DNA from 3 places in the Nesterenkonia sp. DZ6 genome. Region 1 is predicted to be linked to each of the others. Evidence: predicted binding sites of a transcription regulator. Region 1 holds the regulator's gene; each other region holds the start of a gene.

Evidence for each region. Region 1 encodes HspR, which represses chaperone genes until heat shock. Its sites were predicted from a motif close to AAGTTGAGTCNNNNNGACTCAACTT; they were not measured.
Region 2: clpB (ATP-dependent chaperone ClpB) is a predicted target of HspR. The motif match lies at 1,124-1,148, and genes of this name have one in related genera.
Region 3: LTH93_RS03555 (Hsp20/alpha crystallin family protein) is a predicted target of HspR. The motif match lies at 1,230-1,254, and genes of this name have one in related genera.

What each region holds. Positions count from the first base shown of each region.
Region 1 is NZ_JAJOYW010000001.1:1,130,035-1,133,305, forward strand. It holds gene LTH93_RS05075 (penicillin-binding transpeptidase domain-containing protein) at 1-1,385, opposite strand, end outside; gene LTH93_RS05080 (heat shock protein transcriptional repressor HspR) at 1,457-1,891, opposite strand; gene LTH93_RS05085 (DnaJ C-terminal domain-containing protein) at 1,936-2,931, opposite strand; gene LTH93_RS05090 (nucleotide exchange factor GrpE) at 2,963-3,271, opposite strand, start outside.
Region 2 is NZ_JAJOYW010000003.1:13,338-16,608, reverse strand. It holds gene LTH93_RS08560 (ATP-binding protein) at 1-976, shown strand, start outside; gene clpB (ATP-dependent chaperone ClpB) at 1,200-3,271, shown strand, end outside.
Region 3 is NZ_JAJOYW010000001.1:784,139-787,409, forward strand. It holds gene LTH93_RS03545 (TM2 domain-containing protein) at 1-182, shown strand, start outside; gene LTH93_RS03550 (siderophore-interacting protein) at 253-1,122, opposite strand; gene LTH93_RS03555 (Hsp20/alpha crystallin family protein) at 1,349-1,795, shown strand; gene purU (formyltetrahydrofolate deformylase) at 1,895-2,770, opposite strand; tRNA gene LTH93_RS03565 (tRNA-Asn) at 2,911-2,982, opposite strand; gene LTH93_RS03570 (TIGR00730 family Rossman fold protein) at 3,048-3,271, shown strand, end outside.

The DNA.
Region 1 (3,271 bases):
ACGGTGTTGCAGGAGACTGCCACCGCGTCACGGAAGGGGATGTCTCCGAGGTACTCGGAGGGGAACCCGGTGTAGTTGCCGAAGGACTGCCCGTGCACGGTGGTCTGGTTCGAGCAGCTCACATCGGTGTCGGGGGTGAGTCCGTCGCGCAGCATGGCGAGCGAGGAGACCACCTTGAAGGTGGAGCCGGGCGCGTAGGTGGATTGGGTGGCGATCTCCACCTGGCCGCCGTCCGGGTCGTGGCTGGCGGCGGCCAGGACGCCGCCGTCGGAGGGTCGGATGGCGACGATCGCCCCAGAGGCGTCCTGATCTTCGACGATCTCCTGGGCGAGGTTCTGCAGCCGCGGCACCATCGTGGTCTCCACGTCTCCGCCGTCGGCGGGGGCCACCGAGTACAGGGGCTCGCCGTCCTTCTGGATCGCCATCCCCGGAGCTCCGCGCAGGGTCTGCTCGTAGGAGGCCTGGATGCCGGAGGTGCCGATGGTGTCGCCGACGCTCAGGCTCGGGTCTGCCTCCAGGGACTCGGCGGTCACCGGTCCCACCCGGCCCAGCAGCAGCGGGGCGAAGTCCCGGGAGTCCGCCAAGGACATCTGGTCATAGATGCCTGAGGCGCCGGGGATCGCTTCGACGTCGGTGGCGGTCACGTCGTCTTCGGATCGGCGCAGCGTGATGGCCTCCACGAAGGCCAGGTCTCCGCCGCCGAGCACGCTCTCGACGTAGGGGTCCACCGGGATCTCGACCAGCTCGGCGAGCGCCTCGGCGGAGGAGCGCAGCGTATCTTGATCGGCGGGCTCGCCGTCCTGGGCGAGCTGGGCCTTGTCGATGCCCAGCCGGACGACGTCGCGGTTGTAGACCATGGCCCGTCCGTCGTCGTCCATGATCCGGCCACGGTCGGCGGGGGTGGTGGCCAGGCTGATCGACTCGGTGCCGGCATAGTCGGGCATGATGATCTCTGGCGTGGCTTCCACTGCCCAGACCTCGGTCTCCTGGTCGTAGACCAGTTCGGCGGTGGTCTCATAGGTCCAGGCCTCGCCCTCGATGCCGAGCTCCTCCAGTTCCCAGCTGTGCTGAAGCGGGACTGTGGCGGTGACCGGGCGGGGTGAATCCTCCGGCGGCTCATCGAGCACGACCTCGCCGGCGCTCACCTCAGGGGTGAGCTCCTCGAAGGGCGCGTGGAGATTCTCCACGGCCGCCGTCATGGTCTCGGGGTCTCCGGATTCAAAGCTCAGCGCGGAGAAGTCACCGCTGGAGATCGCGGAGGCCAGCGCATCGGCGGCCTCTTCCACGGTCTCGGACGGGTCGACGCTGCAGCTGGTGAGCACCATCACAGCCGCGACCCCCACCGCGCTCGGAATGATCAGCCGGGAGCGAGAGGAGACAGACATGACCTGATTATTGCGGCACCGTGGGCGCGTCTCGGGCAGGACTCGCGGGGTGTGCACAAAGGGTCTCCAGGTCAGCGACGACGAGGGCCGGGCTCCCAGAGGACCAGCGCCTGGGTGTTGGCCCTGGCGCGGCGTCCACGGGCGACGGTGACGACGTCGCCGTGCGGACCCACGGCGAAGAATCGCGGCTTGGTGGAGTGCCGCTGCGATTCGCGCAGCTCGTGGCGCAGCGCGTCCACCGTCTCTTCGAGCACCTCCACCCGGTTCTGCAGATCGAGGATCCTGCGGATGCCCTCCAGCGAGACCCCATCCTGGGAGAACTGCTGGATCTGGCGGAGCTGCTCGATGTTGTAGGGAGAGTATCTGCGATGTCGCCCGCCCTGGCGCCGCGGGGTGACCAGACCGATCCGGTCATACTGGCGCAGCGTCTGCGGGTGCATGTCGGCGAGCTCGGCGGCCACGGAGATGACGAACATCGGCGCGTGCCGGTGTTCGGGCTCGAGCATCCGCGAGTCCAGAATCCGGGGGTCACGCATCCGGGGGTCCACCATCACAGCACCGCCTTCGCCTCGAGGCCTTTCCGGGGATCGAGCCCCTTGGTGGCTTCCGCATAGGCCTTCACGGCCTCGACCGCCTCGGCGGAGAGGTCCTTGGGAACCTCCACCTGAACCGTGACCAGCATGTCGCCGGCGACCTCGCGGCCCTTCTCCTTCCGGCGCACGCCGTGGCCCTTGAGCCGGAGCACGCGCCCGGAGGTCACTCCGGCAGGAATCTTGATGTTGACCTTCTCGCCGTGGACCGTCGGAACCTGCACCGCGGTGCCCAGCGCCGCCTCGTCGAAGGCCACAGGCAGGTGGATGCGGATGTCGTCGCCCTCGCGCTCGAAGAACCTGTGGCCGGAGACGGCGACCTCGACCAGGAGGTCACCGGCGCCGCCGGAGCCGCGCTGACCCTTGCCCTTCACGCGTACCTTCTGGCCGGTCCGGATCCCCGCGGGGATCCGGACGTCGATGACGCCGCCATCGGGCTCGCGCAGACCCACGGTGGTGCCACGGATGGCCCCACCGAAGGAGATGGTGGTCCGCGCGGTGCGGTCGGCGCCCTTCGCAGGGGCTCCGCCTCCGCCGAAGCGGCCGGAGCCGCCGAACCCGCCGGGTCCCCCGAAGAGGTCCGAGAGGTCGGGGCCGCTGGCGCCGCCGCGGCCGGAGCCGCCGCGCGCACCGCCGGCGCCTCCGTTGAAGAGGTTGCCGAAGAGATCTTCGAAGCCGCCTCCCCCACCGGGGCCCGGGCCGCCCGAGAACCGGGCGCCCGAGCCCATGGCGCGGACGGCGTCGTACTGTTCGCGCTGCTCTTTGTCAGCCAGCACGGAGTGAGCCTCAGCGACGTCCTTGAACTTCTGCTCGGCAGCATCATCACCGGGGTTCTTGTCGGGATGATGCTTCCGGGCGAGCTTTCGGTACGCCTTCTTGACGTCCTCCTCGGAGGCATCGCGGGAGACGCCGAGGATTGCGTAGAAATCTTTATCGATCCAGTCCTGTGAGGCCATGGCGCCTCCCTCCTTTCTGCTGCTTAGAGATTCAGCTCTGCTCGGGCCCGGAAGAGACCATCACCTGGGCCGCCCGGAGCAGGCGGTTCCCGTGGCGATAGCCGGCGCGCAGCACGATGGCCACGTGGTCGGCGGGGATCTCTTCATGGGGCTGAGCCATGATGGCCTCGTGCTGGTTGGGATCGAATGCTTCACCGATCTCTCCCAACACCTCCAGACCCTGGCTCTGCAGCACCGACTCCAGCCGGGTGGCGATGTGCGCGAAGGGGCCGTCCTGGAGATCTCCGGCCTGGCGGGCCGAAGAGATGTCGTCCAGGACCGGCATCAGCTCGGTGATGAG
Region 2 (3,271 bases), on a different contig from region 1:
CCGCGTGGAGGCCTTCCTGGGCCGCGGCTTCGCCCTGAAGCAGAACCTGCGATACTTCGAACGGACCATACCCGTCCAACGCCAGGAACTCGGCGCACTCGGCCAGCTCGGCGGACGCGTCCTCGCCCGGGACCTATGGGATAACGTCGCGGGAATGCGCAAGGAGAAGGAACTGCTCGAGCGCCGGCTCGTCCTGCCTCTTGCCGAAGCGGACCTCGCGGACGAATTCGGCGTGGTGCCGCCGCGCGCCGTGGTTCTCTTCGGCCCGCCCGGCACCGGGAAGACCACTTTCGCCAAAGCCATCGCCTCCCGCCTCGAGTGGCCCTTCGTCGAAGTGTTTCCCTCCCGCCTCGCCGCCGACCCGCAGGGCCTGGCGGGAGCGTTGCGCGAAACGTTCCTCGAGATCGCCGACCTGGAGCACGCCGTGGTGTTCATCGACGAGGTGGAAGAAATCGCCTCCCAGCGCTCCGGCGAACCGCCCTCGCCGCTGCAGGGAGTCACCAACGAGCTCCTCAAGATCATCCCGGCCTTCCGCGAACAGCCCGGGCGCCTACTGGTCTGCGCTACCAACTTCATTCGCGCGCTGGACACCGCCTTCCTTCGCCACGGCCGTTTCGACTACGTCATCCCCATCGGACTGCCGGACCGGCAGGCCCGCGAAGCCATGTGGCAGCGCTTTGTCCCGTCACCCGTAGTGGACGCCGTGAACGTGGAACTGCTCGTGGCACGCACCGAAGGATTCTCCCCTGCGGATATCGAATACGCGGCACGCAGTGCCTCCCAGCAGGCACTGGAAAAAGCAGTGTACGACGACGGCCGGCTGGCTTCAGTCGGTACGGCTTCGGCCCGGGAGGCGCTGCGGAAGGGACCCTCTACACAGGACTACCTCGACGCAATCTCTGAAACCCGCACCACCGTCAGCGCCGAAGTGCAGCAGGACTTCTTGGAAGATATCGACGCCCTAGGCCGTGTGTAGTGGCTGGGGAGACTTGGCCGGTGCTTCTGAACTGCGGGCTGACGGCGTCAAAGCCGATAGCTAAACTCGCTGACCCTAGTCTTTTTGTTTCGGTGGTAAGTGATCGCGGGACCGCCTGCCGGCGATGGAATACTTCCGCCCAACTCAAAGTTGAGTACTATTGACTCAAGTTTATTCGGCGCCGTCGTGCAACCGGCGTCACCACGCACTGGGAGGGGCAGACATGGACGTCAAACTCACGACCAAATCGCAGGAGGTCGTCTCCGCGGCCGCAATGAACGCGAACACCGCGAGCAACCCGCAGGTGGAGCCGGCCCACATCCTCAAGGCACTGGTGGATCAGCGCGAATCCATGGCCGTCGCGCTGCTCAAGGCAGCCGGAGTCGATCCCGACGCCGTGAGCACCCGCGCCTCCGCCATCATCAAGGCGTTGCCCGCCACTCGCGGGGACTCCGTCGCCGCTCCGCAGTTCTCGCCCGCCGGGCTCAACGTCATCAAGGCTGCCCAGGCGCAGGCCGAGGACTTCGGCGATGACTTCGTCTCCACGGAACACCTGCTGATCGGCGCGGCCACCGACGGCGGCGCGGTGGGCCGGGCCCTCGCGGATGCCGGCGCGACCCTGCAGGCGCTCAAGGCCGAGCTGCCAGGGCTGCGTGGAGACCGCAAGGTCACCACTCCTGACCCGGAGAACACCTTCCAGGCCTTGGAGAAGTACGGCACGGACATGACCGAGATCGCGCGCTCGGGCAAGCTGGACCCCGTGATCGGGCGTGACTCGGAGATCCGCCGGGTGGTCCAGGTGCTCTCGCGCCGGACCAAGAACAACCCGGTCCTGATCGGCGAGCCCGGCGTCGGCAAGACCGCCGTCGTCGAAGGCCTGGCCCAGCGCATGGTCGCCGGTGACGTGCCGGAGTCGCTGCGTGAGAAGACGCTGATCTCGCTGGACCTGGGCGCGATGATCGCCGGTGCGAAGTACCGCGGGGAGTTCGAGGAGCGGCTGAAAGCCGTGCTCGAGGAGATCAAGGCCGCGGAAGGCAGGATCGTCACCTTCATCGACGAGATCCATACCGTGGTCGGAGCCGGCGCCTCGCAGGGCTCCATGGACGCTTCCAACATGCTCAAGCCGATGCTCGCCCGTGGGGAGCTGCGCCTGATCGGTGCGACCACGCTGGATGAGTACCGCGAGAACATCGAGGCCGACGCCGCCCTGGAGCGCCGCTTCCAGCAGGTCTACGTGGGAGAGCCCTCGGTGCCCGACGCGATCGCGATCCTGCGCGGGATCAAGGAGCGCTACGAGGCGCACCACAAGGTGGGCATCGCCGACAACGCCCTGGTCGCCGCCGTCACCCTCTCCGACCGCTACATCAGCGGCCGTCAGCTGCCGGACAAGGCCATCGACCTCATCGATGAGGCCGCCTCCCGGCTGCGCATGGAGATCGACTCCGCCCCGGTGGAGATCGACGAGCTGCGTCGAGTGGTGGACCGGCTCACCATGGAGGAGCTCGCGCTGCAGAACGAGACCGACGCCGGCTCCGCCGAGCGACTGATCACCCTGCGCGAGGACCTGGCCGACCGCAAGGAGGAGCTCGCCGAGCTCACCGCGCGCTGGGAGGCCGAGAAGGGCGAGCTCAACCGCGCCGGTGAGCTGCGCGTGACCCTGGACGAGCTGAAGTCCGCCGCCGAACGCGCCCAGCGCGACGGCGACCTCGCCGAGGCCTCCCGGCTGCTCTACGGCGAGATCCCGCAGGTCGAGAAGGACCTGGCCGCCGCTGAGGAGGAGGACGCCTCCACCCCGGCCCCGGAGAAGAAGATGGTCGCCGACGAGGTCGACGCCGACGGGATCGCCGGGGTCATCTCGGCCTGGACCGGCATCCCTGCCGGGCGGCTGCTGCAGGGCGAGACCGCGAAGCTGCTCCAGATGGAGGAGCTCATCGGCTCGCGGCTGATCGGGCAGACCAAGGCTGTCGGGGCGGTCTCCGACGCCGTTCGCCGCGCGCGCACCGGCGTCTCCGACCCCGACCGACCCACCGGCTCCTTCCTCTTTCTGGGCCCCACCGGCGTGGGCAAGACCGAGCTGGCCAAGGCGCTCGCGGAGTTCCTCTTCGATGACGAGCGCTCCATGATCCGCATCGACATGTCCGAATACTCGGAGAAGCACTCCGTGGCCCGGCTGGTCGGTGCGCCCCCAGGCTATGTGGGCTTCGACCAGGGCGGCCAGCTCACTGAAGCAGTCCGGCGTCGTCCTTATTCGGTGGTGCTCCTGGATGAGGTGGAGAAGGCCCACCCCGAGGTCTT
Region 3 (3,271 bases), 350 kb from region 1:
TCACCTGGACGCTGATCGACCTGATCATGCTGCTCGCCGGGTCCATGCGTGACCGTGCGGACCTGCGACTGGCCGGGCACCGCGAGCGGGCTGGCGTGTGCTCGGCGATCACGATGCTGCTGCTGGCGGTCGGCCTGGTCTTCGCCCTGGTGGTCGGCACCAGCTCAGGGGTGGCGGGCTGAGTCGACGCGGGATGGGCGGAGTCGTCGTTCCTGGCCTCCCTGGCTCGCTGCTCCGCTCTGCGGAACCCGCTCAGTCCTCGATCCGCCCCACCGGGGTGCGCTTCTCGGCCTGGAACTGGTCCTCGATCCGGCCGTTCGCCCAGTATGCGGAAAGTGACATCGCCTTGCGCTCCAGCCCCTTCTGATCCACCAGCATGCGGCGGATCCGCTTCATCTGGGCCCGTTCGCCGTGCACGAAGACCTGCACATCACCTTCCGGGATGGCCAGCTCCTCCAGGTACTCCGCGAGCATCGTGGTCTCCGGGCTGAAGTCGGCCTCGCGGTGCAGCCAGACCAGGTCCATCCCTGCGGGGACATCCAGCGGCTGGCGCTCGGCCGCGTCACGGACCTCGACGACGGCGACCCCGCGCGCGTCCTCAGCCATCGATTCAAGCGCCGAGGCGATCGCGGGCAGCGCGGCCTCGTCACCGGCCAGCAGGTGCCATTCAGCCTCCCCGCGCGGAGCGTAGCCGCTCCCGGGCCCGAAGAAGCTGATCTGCTCCCCGATCTGCGCGTTCTTCGCCCAGACTCCGGCGCGGCCCTCCTCGCCGTGGACCACGAAATCCACCCAGATCTGCGAGTTCTCATGGTCGACGTGGCGGATGGTGTAGGTCCGGGTCGCCGGCATCTGTTCGGTGCGCAGCTGTTCGCGCAGCGCGTCCATGTCGTAGGGGCGGCTGAGGTCCAGACCCTCGGGCAGCTGCGCGGCCTCCGCGGCGCTCTGCGGAAGGAAGAGCAGCTTGATGTACTGGTCCGTGGCAGGCGACTCCCCCACGGACTTGAACTCGATCGCCTCGAACCCGGGTCCGCCCAGGACCAGCCGGATCATGTGCGGACTGAGCTGCTTCTTGGCCTCGACGGCCAGGACGTGCTGGATGCGCGTTTTCTTTGACTTGGACACCCCGGCACTCTAATCGAACCGGGTGGCCCGGCGGAGGTGAGCCTCAGCTGCGGGGGCCTGTATTGCGACAGAAGCCCGTGCTCGAATCGTTGTCCAATCCGTCGAAAAAGTTGAGTGCATCATGCTCAACTTGGGAATATACTGGGTGTGGGTTCCACAGGAACCGACGCCGCAAGGCACTGACCCAGTCCTATAGAGCGATGAGCATAAGGAGCTGATTGCCGTTATGAACAACTCTCTGACCCGTCTGGACCCCTTCGCCCTGATCGACGATGTCTTCCGCAGCATGCGGACTCCCTCGATGGATGCGGCCCAGCGCCAGGCCGGCTTCGTGCCCGCCGTGGATGCCCATCGCGAGGGTGAGGACCTGGTCCTGCGCGCCGACCTCCCCGGCATCGACCCGGACAAGGACGTCGCGGTCGAACTGACCGGACGCACGCTGACCGTGTCCGGGGAGCGTCGCAGCGAGACCGAGGCCGAGGGTCTGCGCGAGGTGCGCTACGGGTCCTTCTCCCGCACCATCACCCTGCCGGGCGAGGTCTCCAGTGACGCGATCTCTGCGACCTACGAGTCAGGCGTGCTCACGGTCCGCGTGACCGGGGTCTACGCCACCGAGGAGCCGCGCAAGATCCAGGTCACCTCCACCGAGCGCGAGAAGAACCTCGAATCCTGATCCCTCCCTCTTCTCGCTGAGAGGCGGATCCTCCGGCCAGTCTGGGCTTCCCGGCCCGTCAGGCACCCGGAGAATCCGCCCCTCGACGGAGGAGAAGAGCTAGAAGACGATCGTGGTGCTGCCGTTGCGGATGACCCGGTCTTCGCAGTGCCACTTCACCGCGCGGGAGAGCACGGCGCGTTCGACGTCGGCGCCGAAGCGGGTGAGCTGGGCCACGTCGTCGCTGTGCGAGACCCGGATGACGTCCTGCTCGATGATCGGACCCTCGTCGAGGTCCTTGGTCACGTAATGGGCAGTGGCGCCGATGAGCTTCACTCCGCGGTCAGCGGCCTTCTGGTACGGGCCGGCGCCGATGAAGGCGGGCAGGAAGCTGTGGTGGATGTTGATCACCGGAGCCCCGACATGTTCGAGGAAGTCCTCGGAGATGATCTGCATGTACCGGGCGAGCACGATCATGTCGACGTTGCCCTTCAGCAGCTCCAGGTGCCGGGCCTCGGCCGCAGCCTTGTCCCCGTTGATCACCGGCACGTGGAAATACGGGATCCCGAAGGGCCGCACATCTTCGGCGAGGTCGGCGTGGTTGGAGATGACCATGACGATGTCCATCGGGATCTCACCGCGGCGGTGCCGCCAGAGCAGATCCAGCAGGCAGTGGTCGGTCTTGGACGCGAAGATCGCCACCCGCTTGGGCTGATCTGCCGCTGCCAGCGAATAGTCCATGGAGAAGCGATCAGCAAGCTTCGTCTGGATGGCCTGCTCCACCGCGGGCTTCGCCGCGGCGAGTCCGGGCAGGTGGAACACGGTGCGTTGGAAGAATCGGCCGTCCTCCACGCCGGTGGAGTACTGGTCCAGGCTGATGATGTTGCCGCCGACCTCGGCGATCAGCTCCGAGACCGCCGCCACGATCCCTGGCTGGTCCGGGCAGGAGATGATCAGCCGGGCGATGTCGTGGGTCTTCGTCTCAGGGGCGCTCATCAAGTCTCCGAATCAGGTTCACCAGGTCAGGGCGGCGGGACAGCCTTGCATCATCGAAGCGGCCCCGTCACGGACAGCGTCGCACGAAGCACACTATGACATGAAAAACGCCCCCGCCCGTGAGGGCGAGGGCGAATCTGCTCCCCCAGTTGGATTCGAACCAACAACCGCTCGATTAACAGTCGAGTGCTCTGCCGTTGAGCTATGGAGGATTGCGACTACGAAAGTCTAACAGGGGTTCCTGGTCGCTGTGAAATCGCTGTGGAATCATAGATCCGTGACGCCTGTATCTCTCGACACCCCAGCGACTGCCCCTGCCCCGCGGTTCAATGCTCTCACGGTCTTCACCGGTTCCGCCTCCGGAGCTGATCTCGACTACACCGAAGAGGTCCGCCGGCTCGGCACCGCGCTGGCCGGGGCCGGCATCGGCGTGGTCTACGGCGGCGGGAAGGTCGGCCTGATGGGGCAGATCGCCGATGCGGCCCTGGAGGCCGGCGGCGA